One region of the Bacillus sp. KICET-3 genome, then DNA from elsewhere that is predicted to be linked to it. Evidence: predicted binding sites of a transcription regulator. Region 1 holds the regulator's gene; the other holds the start of a gene.

Region 1 (4,215 bases):
AAGCGGAAGTTGGCTGATTTTTCATCGCCGAGCGGTTTTGTCATGACTTCCATCCGCTCGAGCTGTTTTCTTCTGCTTTGGGCGCGCTTTGTCGTTGAGGCCCTTGCCAGGTTGCGGTCAACGAAGTCCTGGAGCTTGGCGATTTCATCCTGCTGCTTTTCATACAGCTTGGTCTCTCTTTCAAGGTGTTCCGCTTTTAATGTAAGATATGAGCTGTAGTTTCCGATGTATTTTTTGCTCTGGGTGCGGGAAATCTCATATACTTGGGTGACGACCTTATCAAGAAAGTACCTGTCATGGGAGACGATCAGAATGGCGCCGCTGTAGTTTTGCAAATATTGTTCCAGCCATGTGAGCGTGTCGATGTCCAGGTGGTTTGTCGGTTCATCAAGAATCAGCAGATCAGGCTTTGTCAAAAGCATTTTTCCGAGTGCGAGCCTCGTTTTTTGTCCGCCGCTTAAATCCTGCACGCGCGCGGAATCGCCGTGTCCGGCGAATCCCATTCCGTGGATCACAGATCTGACGTCAGCTTCATATTGATAGCCGCCTTTGTCTTTAAACGTCTGCTGGAGTCTATCGTACGTTTTCATTAAAGATTCCAGCTTGTCCGGATCAGCATGCGCCATTTCCTCTTCAATCGAGCGCATCACGGTTTCCATCGTTTTCAAATGATCAAAGACCGAAAGCAATTCCTCTTTAATCGTCAGCTCGGAATCAAGTCCTGAATGCTGATCAAGATAGCCGATGGTTAAATCCTTCGGCTTAATGATGTCCCCTTTTTCATAAGACAGGCGGCCGGCGATAATTTTTAAAAAAGTCGATTTTCCGGCTCCGTTGCGGCCGACGATCGCAATCCGGTCCCGTGATCTGACTTCAAGCTTTATATTCGTTAAAATGGAATCGGCCCCAAACGATTTTGAGAGCTGATTGACTTGTAAAATCATCATGATCTATTTCACCTCTTGTTTGCTATTTTAAGTGTAGCCTATCAGATAGCAGTCAGCAAACAATTAAGTGAAGTCTGGAAGATTTTAACCAAAAGAAAAAGACAGATTGAAAAAAATAGTGTATGATCTTTATAAGGAGAGTTTTTATCATGAACCAATTTACACACTTTAATGAACAAGGCAGAGCCAAAATGGTTGATATAAGCGAAAAGGAAGCTTCAGTCCGAACTGCTGTGGCTCTCTCAAGCGTGTCCATGACAAGAGACGTGCATGCAAAAATCAAGAACCAGGAAATGGGGAAAGGCGATGTGCTGGCGGTGGCCCAGGTAGCCGGAATCATGGCGGCGAAGCAAACGTCCGCCATCATCCCGATGTGCCATCCGATTGCCCTTAAGGGAGTCGATATCGCCTTTCGATGGGAAGAAAAAGAACAGAACAGCATCCTGCATATTCAGGCAAAAGTCAAGACAAAAGGGAGTACAGGTGTGGAAATGGAAGCGTTAACGTCAGCTTCCGTATGCGCCCTGACTGTTTATGACATGTGCAAGGCGGCGGATAAGGGAATGGTGATAGGCCCGACCTATCTTGCAGAAAAGACGGGCGGGAAAAACGGCGACTATAAAAGGGAAAAAGCTGAAGTAAACATGGAGGATCGGTTATGAACTTGGATCATTCAAAAATTCCGCAAGCGACAGCGAAACGGCTGCCGTTATATTATCGTTTTTTAAAAAACCTTCATGCATCAGGAAAGCAGCGTGTTTCGTCTGCTGAGCTGAGCGATGCCGTAAAAGTTGATTCTGCTACAATTCGCAGGGACTTTTCATATTTTGGAGCTCTCGGCAAAAAAGGCTATGGCTATAATGTGAATTATTTGCTGTCCTTTTTCAGAAAGACGCTCGATCAGGATGAAATGACAAACGTAACGCTCATCGGTGTAGGAAATTTAGGAACAGCCTTTCTCCATTACAATTTCATTAAAAACAACAACACGAAAATTGCGATTGCTTTTGATGTCAATGAAAGCAAAATCGGAACAGAAGTCGGAGGCGTTCCCGTATACGACCTGAATAAACTTGAAGAGCATTTGACAGATGACATCCCCGTCGCCATTTTGACGGTCCCGGCCCATGCCGCCCAATCGATTACGGACAGGCTTGTTGCGCTCGGTATCAAAGGTATTCTCAATTTTACGCCGGCCCGTTTGAATGTGCCGGAACACATTCGAATTCATCATATAGATTTAGCGGTTGAACTTCAGTCATTGGTGTATTTTCTGAAGCATTATTCAATGACGGAAGAAAAATGACGGAAAGGGGGAGGCTTTTATATGCCGACAATCGGTCCTGGAAGCTTTATTTTAATCGTTATTTTGGCGATTTTGATTTTCGGTCCGAAAAAACTTCCTGAACTGGGAAGAGCAGCAGGCAATACATTACGGGAGTTTAAAAACGCGACAAAAGGTCTGGCGGATGACGATAACGACAAAAAGAAAGAAGATCAGTAGGATGGGATGACATTGATGAAGGGAAAAGAAATGTCGCTGTTGGAACATATTAAAGAATTGCGAAGACGGCTCATGTTCACTGCCTTCTTTTTTGCCGTTTTTGTCATGGCGGGCTTCTTTCTTGCAAAGCCGATCATTATTTATCTGCAGCAGACGGAGGAAGCCAAACTGCTTACGCTCAATGCGTTTAAACTGACGGACCCTTTGCTGGTATACATGCAGTTCGCTTTCATCATCGGCGCTGTCATGACCTCGCCGCTCATTTTGTATCAGCTGTGGGCGTTTATCAGCCCGGGGCTGTATGAAAAAGAACGCAAAGTGACGCTAAGCTATATTCCTGTATCGATTATTCTCTTTTTAGGCGGCATTGCCTTTTCTTACTTTATTTTGTTTCCGTTTGTCGTTGATTTTATGATGAACTTATCCGATGATCTCAATGTGAATCAAGTCATCGGAGTGTACGAATATTTTCAATTTCTTCTGCAGCTGACGCTTCCTTTCGGTTTATTGTTTCAGATGCCTGTGGTGGTTATGTTTGTGACAAGGCTCGGCTTGGTGACGCCAATGTTTTTGTCAAAGATCAGAAAGTATGCCTACTTTGTTCTGTTCGTCATTGCGGCGGTTATCACTCCGCCGGAGCTGTTGTCTCATTTAATGGTTTCAGTGCCTTTATTAATTCTTTATGAGATCAGCATCGTGATTTCGCGAATCGCCTACCGGCAGGCGCAAAAAAATGCAATTCGGGAGGAAAACCAGGCATTTCTGCAGAAATAAAGAGCCATCTCTCTTTACGAGAATGGCTCTTATCTTTAAAACGAGTTGTTTTATTTTTTTCTTTTCAACCTGCTTGAAAGGGCGAACATTTTAAAGGAAATGCTGATGTTGTAAGCAGCGAAAAGCATGAGAAGAATCGTGTAGAACGACCACATATTCCCCGGAGTGGTAGCTGCCAGATACGTAAACAGCACACCGGTCAAAAAATAAATCAATCCCCAAAATTTCGGGCTTCTTATCATAAAAATCCTCCAATAATCATTTGCATTTTTTCGGCTCGTTCCAAATATTCTTCAATAGGCCCCTGGAAAGTCTGGATAATGACGACAAGCGTATTCATGGCGACATGGGCGAAGATCGGTACGATGATCCGGTTTGTCCTGACGTATAAAAACGCGAATGTGAAGCCCATTGCCGTATAGATTAAAAGGTGTGAGAAATCCAGGTGGACAACCGAGAATAAAATGGAACTGATTAAAGCGGCGATAAAGAAATTTGTTTTTTCATAAAATGCCCCAAAAATGATCTTTCTGAAAATGATTTCCTCCAGAATAGGACCGAATACAGATGAAACAAACATCATGAGCGGCAATGCATGAATGATATCCATGATTCTTTGTGTATTTTCCGATTCGGGATTTACACCGAACAGTTTCATTTCGATCGCGGCGGCAATCGATTGGGCAAAAAGCGCGAGAAAAACGCCGAGGACCGCCCAGGCGATAGAGACACCGATCGATGCTTTCGGGGCGTTTCGAAGCGTTGTTTTTGGAGCGGTCCTTAAAATCAACAGCACGATCACAAGACATAGTGTAAAGGCGATGACAGACCATACTCCGACGAGTGTGAGCTGAGTTTCGGCGGGTGGCTGCCCCTTTCCGACGCCAAGAAAATAAAGCAGCGGCAGACCGACAACGGACGACAATTGCATGAGCACGTATGTCAAAATAATAAACCAGTATTGTTTTCTCAAGCCGTATGTACTCCTTT
Region 2 (4,215 bases), 770 kb from region 1:
GTAATGACAGAAAATGAGGTGACCTCAGAGCCGGTTCCTGATGTCGTTGGAATGGCAACGAATTTTGCTTTTTCGCCTAATTTCGGATATTTGACGATGCGCTTGCGGATGTCTAAAAATTTCTGTTTTAATCCGAAGAATTCAGCGTCAGGGTGCTCATAGAACATCCACATTCCTTTTGCGGCATCCATTGCAGAACCTCCGCCAAGGGCGATAATGACATCCGGCTGGAAGCTGGCCATCGATTCAACGCCTTTCATCACCGTTTCGATGGATGGATCAGGCTCTACATCGGAGAAAATTTCGCAATGAACATAATCCGGGCGTTTTCTTAAATAGTAGAGGACGCGTTCCACATATCCCAATTTCACCATTCCCGGATCTGTCACGATAAACGCTTTTGAGATGTTAGGCATTTTCGCTAAATATTGTGTTGAATGTTTTTCAAAATAAATTTTTGGCGGAACTTTAAACCATTGCATATTGACATTCCTTTTTGCCACTTTTTTTGTATTGATTAAATGAACGGCACCGACGTTTGTCGAAACAGAGTTTCCTCCATATGTGCCGCAGCCCAGTGTTAAGGACGGCATATAGGCATTATAAATATCACCGATCGCCCCTTGGGAGGACGGTGCATTGACAATGATCCGCCCTGCTTTCATCCTTAATCCGAATTGCTCAATGGCTTCCTTGTCGGTGGTATGGATGACGGCGGAGTGGCCCAAGCCGCCGAATTCGAGCATTTCTTCGGCCCGTTTTAATCCTTCCTGTAGTCCGCTGACTTTGTAGCAGGCTAACACAGGGCTTAATTTTTCTCTTGAAAGCGGATATTCCGGCCCCACTCCTTTTAATTCGGCAACGAGGATTTTCGTGCCTTCAGGAACCTTTATACCCGCCATTTCGGCGATGTTGCAGGCCGACATTCCGACAATAGCGGGATTGACGGCACAGGTAGATTCGTTGATGACCAATTTTTCTACTTTCGCTTTTTCCGCTTCATTTAATAAATAACAATTGTTGGCTGTCAATTCTCTTCTGACGTCTGAATAAACGTCTTTATCGATGATGACCGCCTGCTCGGAAGCGCAGATCATACCGTTATCAAATGTTTTGGATAAAATCAGATCATTGACGGCTTGTTTCAAGTTCGCAGATTTCTCAATGTAGCATGGAACATTTCCCGGTCCGACGCCAAGTGCCGGTTTGCCTGAGCTGTAGGCGGATTTCACCATGCCGGAGCCTCCTGTGGCAAGAATGAGGGAAATCTTCGGATGGGTCATTAACGCCTGGGTTGCTTCGCGTGACGGCGTTTCGATCCATTGAATGCAATGTTCCGGTGCCCCTGCTTGAACAGCCGCGTCTCGCAAAATCCTGGCAGCTTCGGCGCTGGATTTTTGGGCGGATGGATGGAACGCAAACACAATGGGATTTCTTGTTTTAATCGAGATCAGAGACTTGAACATGGTGGTGGAGGTAGGGTTTGTCACTGGCGTCACCCCTGCGACTATACCTACAGGTTCTGCAATTTCAATGACCCCTTCATGTTCGTTTTCGTTAATGATCCCAACTGTTTTATTGTATTTGATATTATGATAGACATATTCTGTGGCAAACATATTTTTAATGATTTTATCTTCGTATACGCCGCGTTTTGTTTCTTCTACAGCAAGCTTTGCAAGGTGCATATGCTGATCAAGGCCGGCAAGCGCCATTTGTTTGACGATTTCATCAATTTGCTCCTGATCAAAGCTGCGGAATTCTTCTAGCGCTTTCAGACCCTTTTCCACTAAACGGTCAATCGTTTTTGAAACGTTTTGCTTTTGTTTGATTTCCTTTTCGTCGACTGCCATTGTAAACCCCTCCATTGAATTAATAGGATTGATTTCAAACAGGATGTCCAGAGCTTTTCCAAAGGTGTTGCAGGCTCAAGTTTGTGAAGTATTTCACAAGTGTGGCTAAAAATTTTTATGGTGATATGGGGCTTGTTTGATGTGAGAATAAGTAGTTTGTCATGGCATCTACTCCTTGTTTTTTATGAATCTAATCATAGCACGGGAGTTAATATAATAGTTTGTGAAATGTTGAACAAAATATGAATCATCATGAAAACGGGAAAAAATGCTCATGTGTGCGTTTTTAAAAGCGTTTTCAAATAGAACCCATGGATTATGAACTGGAAATAAATTATTTTGAAATATTAAATTTTCATGGATTAAGCCTTTGGAACGAGAAAAACTGCACTCCAATTCGCATGATGGAAGGTCCTGTTAACGCACCGATTTCACCGCCGGAAATCCCGATTCCCAAATAGCCGATTCCTTTCGCTTTCAGCTTGTCATATCTTCGCTCCGTATCTTTGTAGTGGGAGTTGCCTCCGTCCATGATGACGTCTCCTTTTTCAAGCAGCGGGATTAATGAGTCGATCACAGAGTCCACCGGTTTGCCCGCTGTCACCATCAGAAAGATTTTTCTCGGTGTTTCCAATGACTGGACGAAATCTTGAAGCTCATAGTACGGACTGACAGGCAGTTCTTCGATGTTTTGCATCAGCTGATCTGTTAAATCCCTTGTGTAATTATAAACGGCGACTTGTTCTCCTTTTGCGGCCATGTTTAAGGCGATATTGCCGCCCATCACGCCTAAGCCGATGACACCAATTGTATTAACCATATGTTTACTCCTTCATCAATGTTATACAAATAAACTGAGCAGTAATGTGAATCCTAGTCCGGCTACTGCGATAACCGTTTCCAGCAATGTCCATGTCGCAAATGTTTCTTTCATGCTTAAACCAAAGTACTCTTTGAACATCCAGAAGCCGGCGTCATTGACATGGGAAGCGATGACACTTCCGGCTCCGGTTGCCAGCACGACCAATGCGAGATTGACATCGGAATGGCCCAGCATGGGAATGACAAGCCCGGTAGTGGACAAAGCGGCAACAGTGGCAGATCCCAGGGAAATGCGGAGGATCGCAGCGATCAACCAGGCGAGCAAGATCGGCGACATGGAGGTTCCTTTGAATAATTCGGCTACATAATCGCCTACACCGCCGTTAATTAATACTTGTTTGAAGGCGCCGCCGCCACCGATGATCAAGAGCATCATCCCGATTTGTGTAACGGCCGTTGAACAAGAGTCCATCACCGTTTTGATCGGAATGTTTCTGGCGATCCCCATGGTATAAACCGCAACCAGTAAGGAGATCACCATCGAAGTAGAGGCATTTCCGATAAGACGGATAAATGCCAGAAAACCATTATCCTGAAGCCCTATTGTTTCTTGAAGCAGTGTAATAATTGTAGAAATCGACATAATGATAACGGGAAGCATTGCAGTAAATACACTGATTCCAAAACTTGGCGTGTCTTCAAGCTTGAATGTTTTTTGTTCGCCTAATGACGCGATATTCCCGGTTTTCGTAAATGATTCGGGTACGATCTTTTTGGCGATTTTCGTAAAGATAGGTCCGGCGATCAGGACTGTCGGAATCGCAACAATGAAACCGTACAGCAAGACTTCCCCGATATTTGCCCCGTATTCCCCGGCGATCGCTGTCGGTCCGGGATGCGGAGGCAGGAAGCCGTGTGTAACGGATAAAGCCGCCGCCATCGGGATGCCGAGGAAAAGAATCGATATTTTTAATTCCCTTGAAATCGCAAACACAATTGGGATTAATAAAACCAATCCTACTTCAAAGAATAAAGCGACACCGATAATGAATGAGGCAATAACGACTGCCCATTGGATATTTTTCTCACCGAATTTATTGACGAGTGTCATCGCGATGCGCTGCGCCCCGCCCGAATCTGCGATCAGCTTGCCGAGCATGGCGCCGAGTCCGAAAATCAAGGCGATGTGGCCGAGCGTTCCGCCCAATCCTTCTTCAATTGTGCCGACGATCTTATCAAACGGCATTCCAAGTGCTAAAGCAACGCCAAACGAAACGATGATTAAGGAAACAAACGTGTTGAGTTTCAAGCCCATAATGAATAGCAATAACACTAAGATCCCGACTGCGACAATGATTAATGGCATGATAGCGCCTCCATTTCTTTCGCTATTTTTGGTTGGTTAAGCTTCTTTGATAATTGGCAATTTGCGTATATTCCTGTTCCAATGCTCTCGATAAGTTGATAAAGATCGGCATCAATTTTCTGTACTCCTTGGCCGACTCTTCTTCCGGCGCATGTCGGTTGGTACTGCCGATCA

Evidence for each region. Region 1 encodes Rex, which represses fermentation and respiration genes when NADH is low (regulators of the CRP and FNR family bind a similar motif). Its sites were predicted from a motif close to TTGTGAAATATTTCACAA; they were not measured.
Region 2: the regulator Rex is predicted to act here: its motif matches at 1,935-1,952, upstream of adhE (bifunctional acetaldehyde-CoA/alcohol dehydrogenase).

What each region holds. Positions count from the first base shown of each region.
Region 1 is NZ_CP137345.1:705,916-710,130, forward strand. Features, by position in the region: gene R5H20_RS03515 (ABC-F family ATP-binding cassette domain-containing protein) at 1-947, opposite strand, end outside; gene moaC (cyclic pyranopterin monophosphate synthase MoaC) at 1,097-1,609, shown strand; gene R5H20_RS03525 (redox-sensing transcriptional repressor Rex) at 1,606-2,253, shown strand; gene tatA (twin-arginine translocase TatA/TatE family subunit) at 2,275-2,451, shown strand; gene tatC (twin-arginine translocase subunit TatC) at 2,458-3,225, shown strand; gene R5H20_RS03540 (YdiK family protein) at 3,276-3,464, opposite strand; gene R5H20_RS03545 (CPBP family intramembrane glutamic endopeptidase) at 3,464-4,198, opposite strand.
Region 2 is NZ_CP137345.1:4,547,800-4,552,014, reverse strand. Features, by position in the region: gene adhE (bifunctional acetaldehyde-CoA/alcohol dehydrogenase) at 1-1,853, opposite strand, end outside; partial or broken gene R5H20_RS23120 (NAD(P)-binding domain-containing protein) at 2,254-2,673, opposite strand; gene R5H20_RS23115 (GntP family permease) at 2,695-4,041, opposite strand; gene gntK (gluconokinase) at 4,064-4,215, opposite strand, start outside.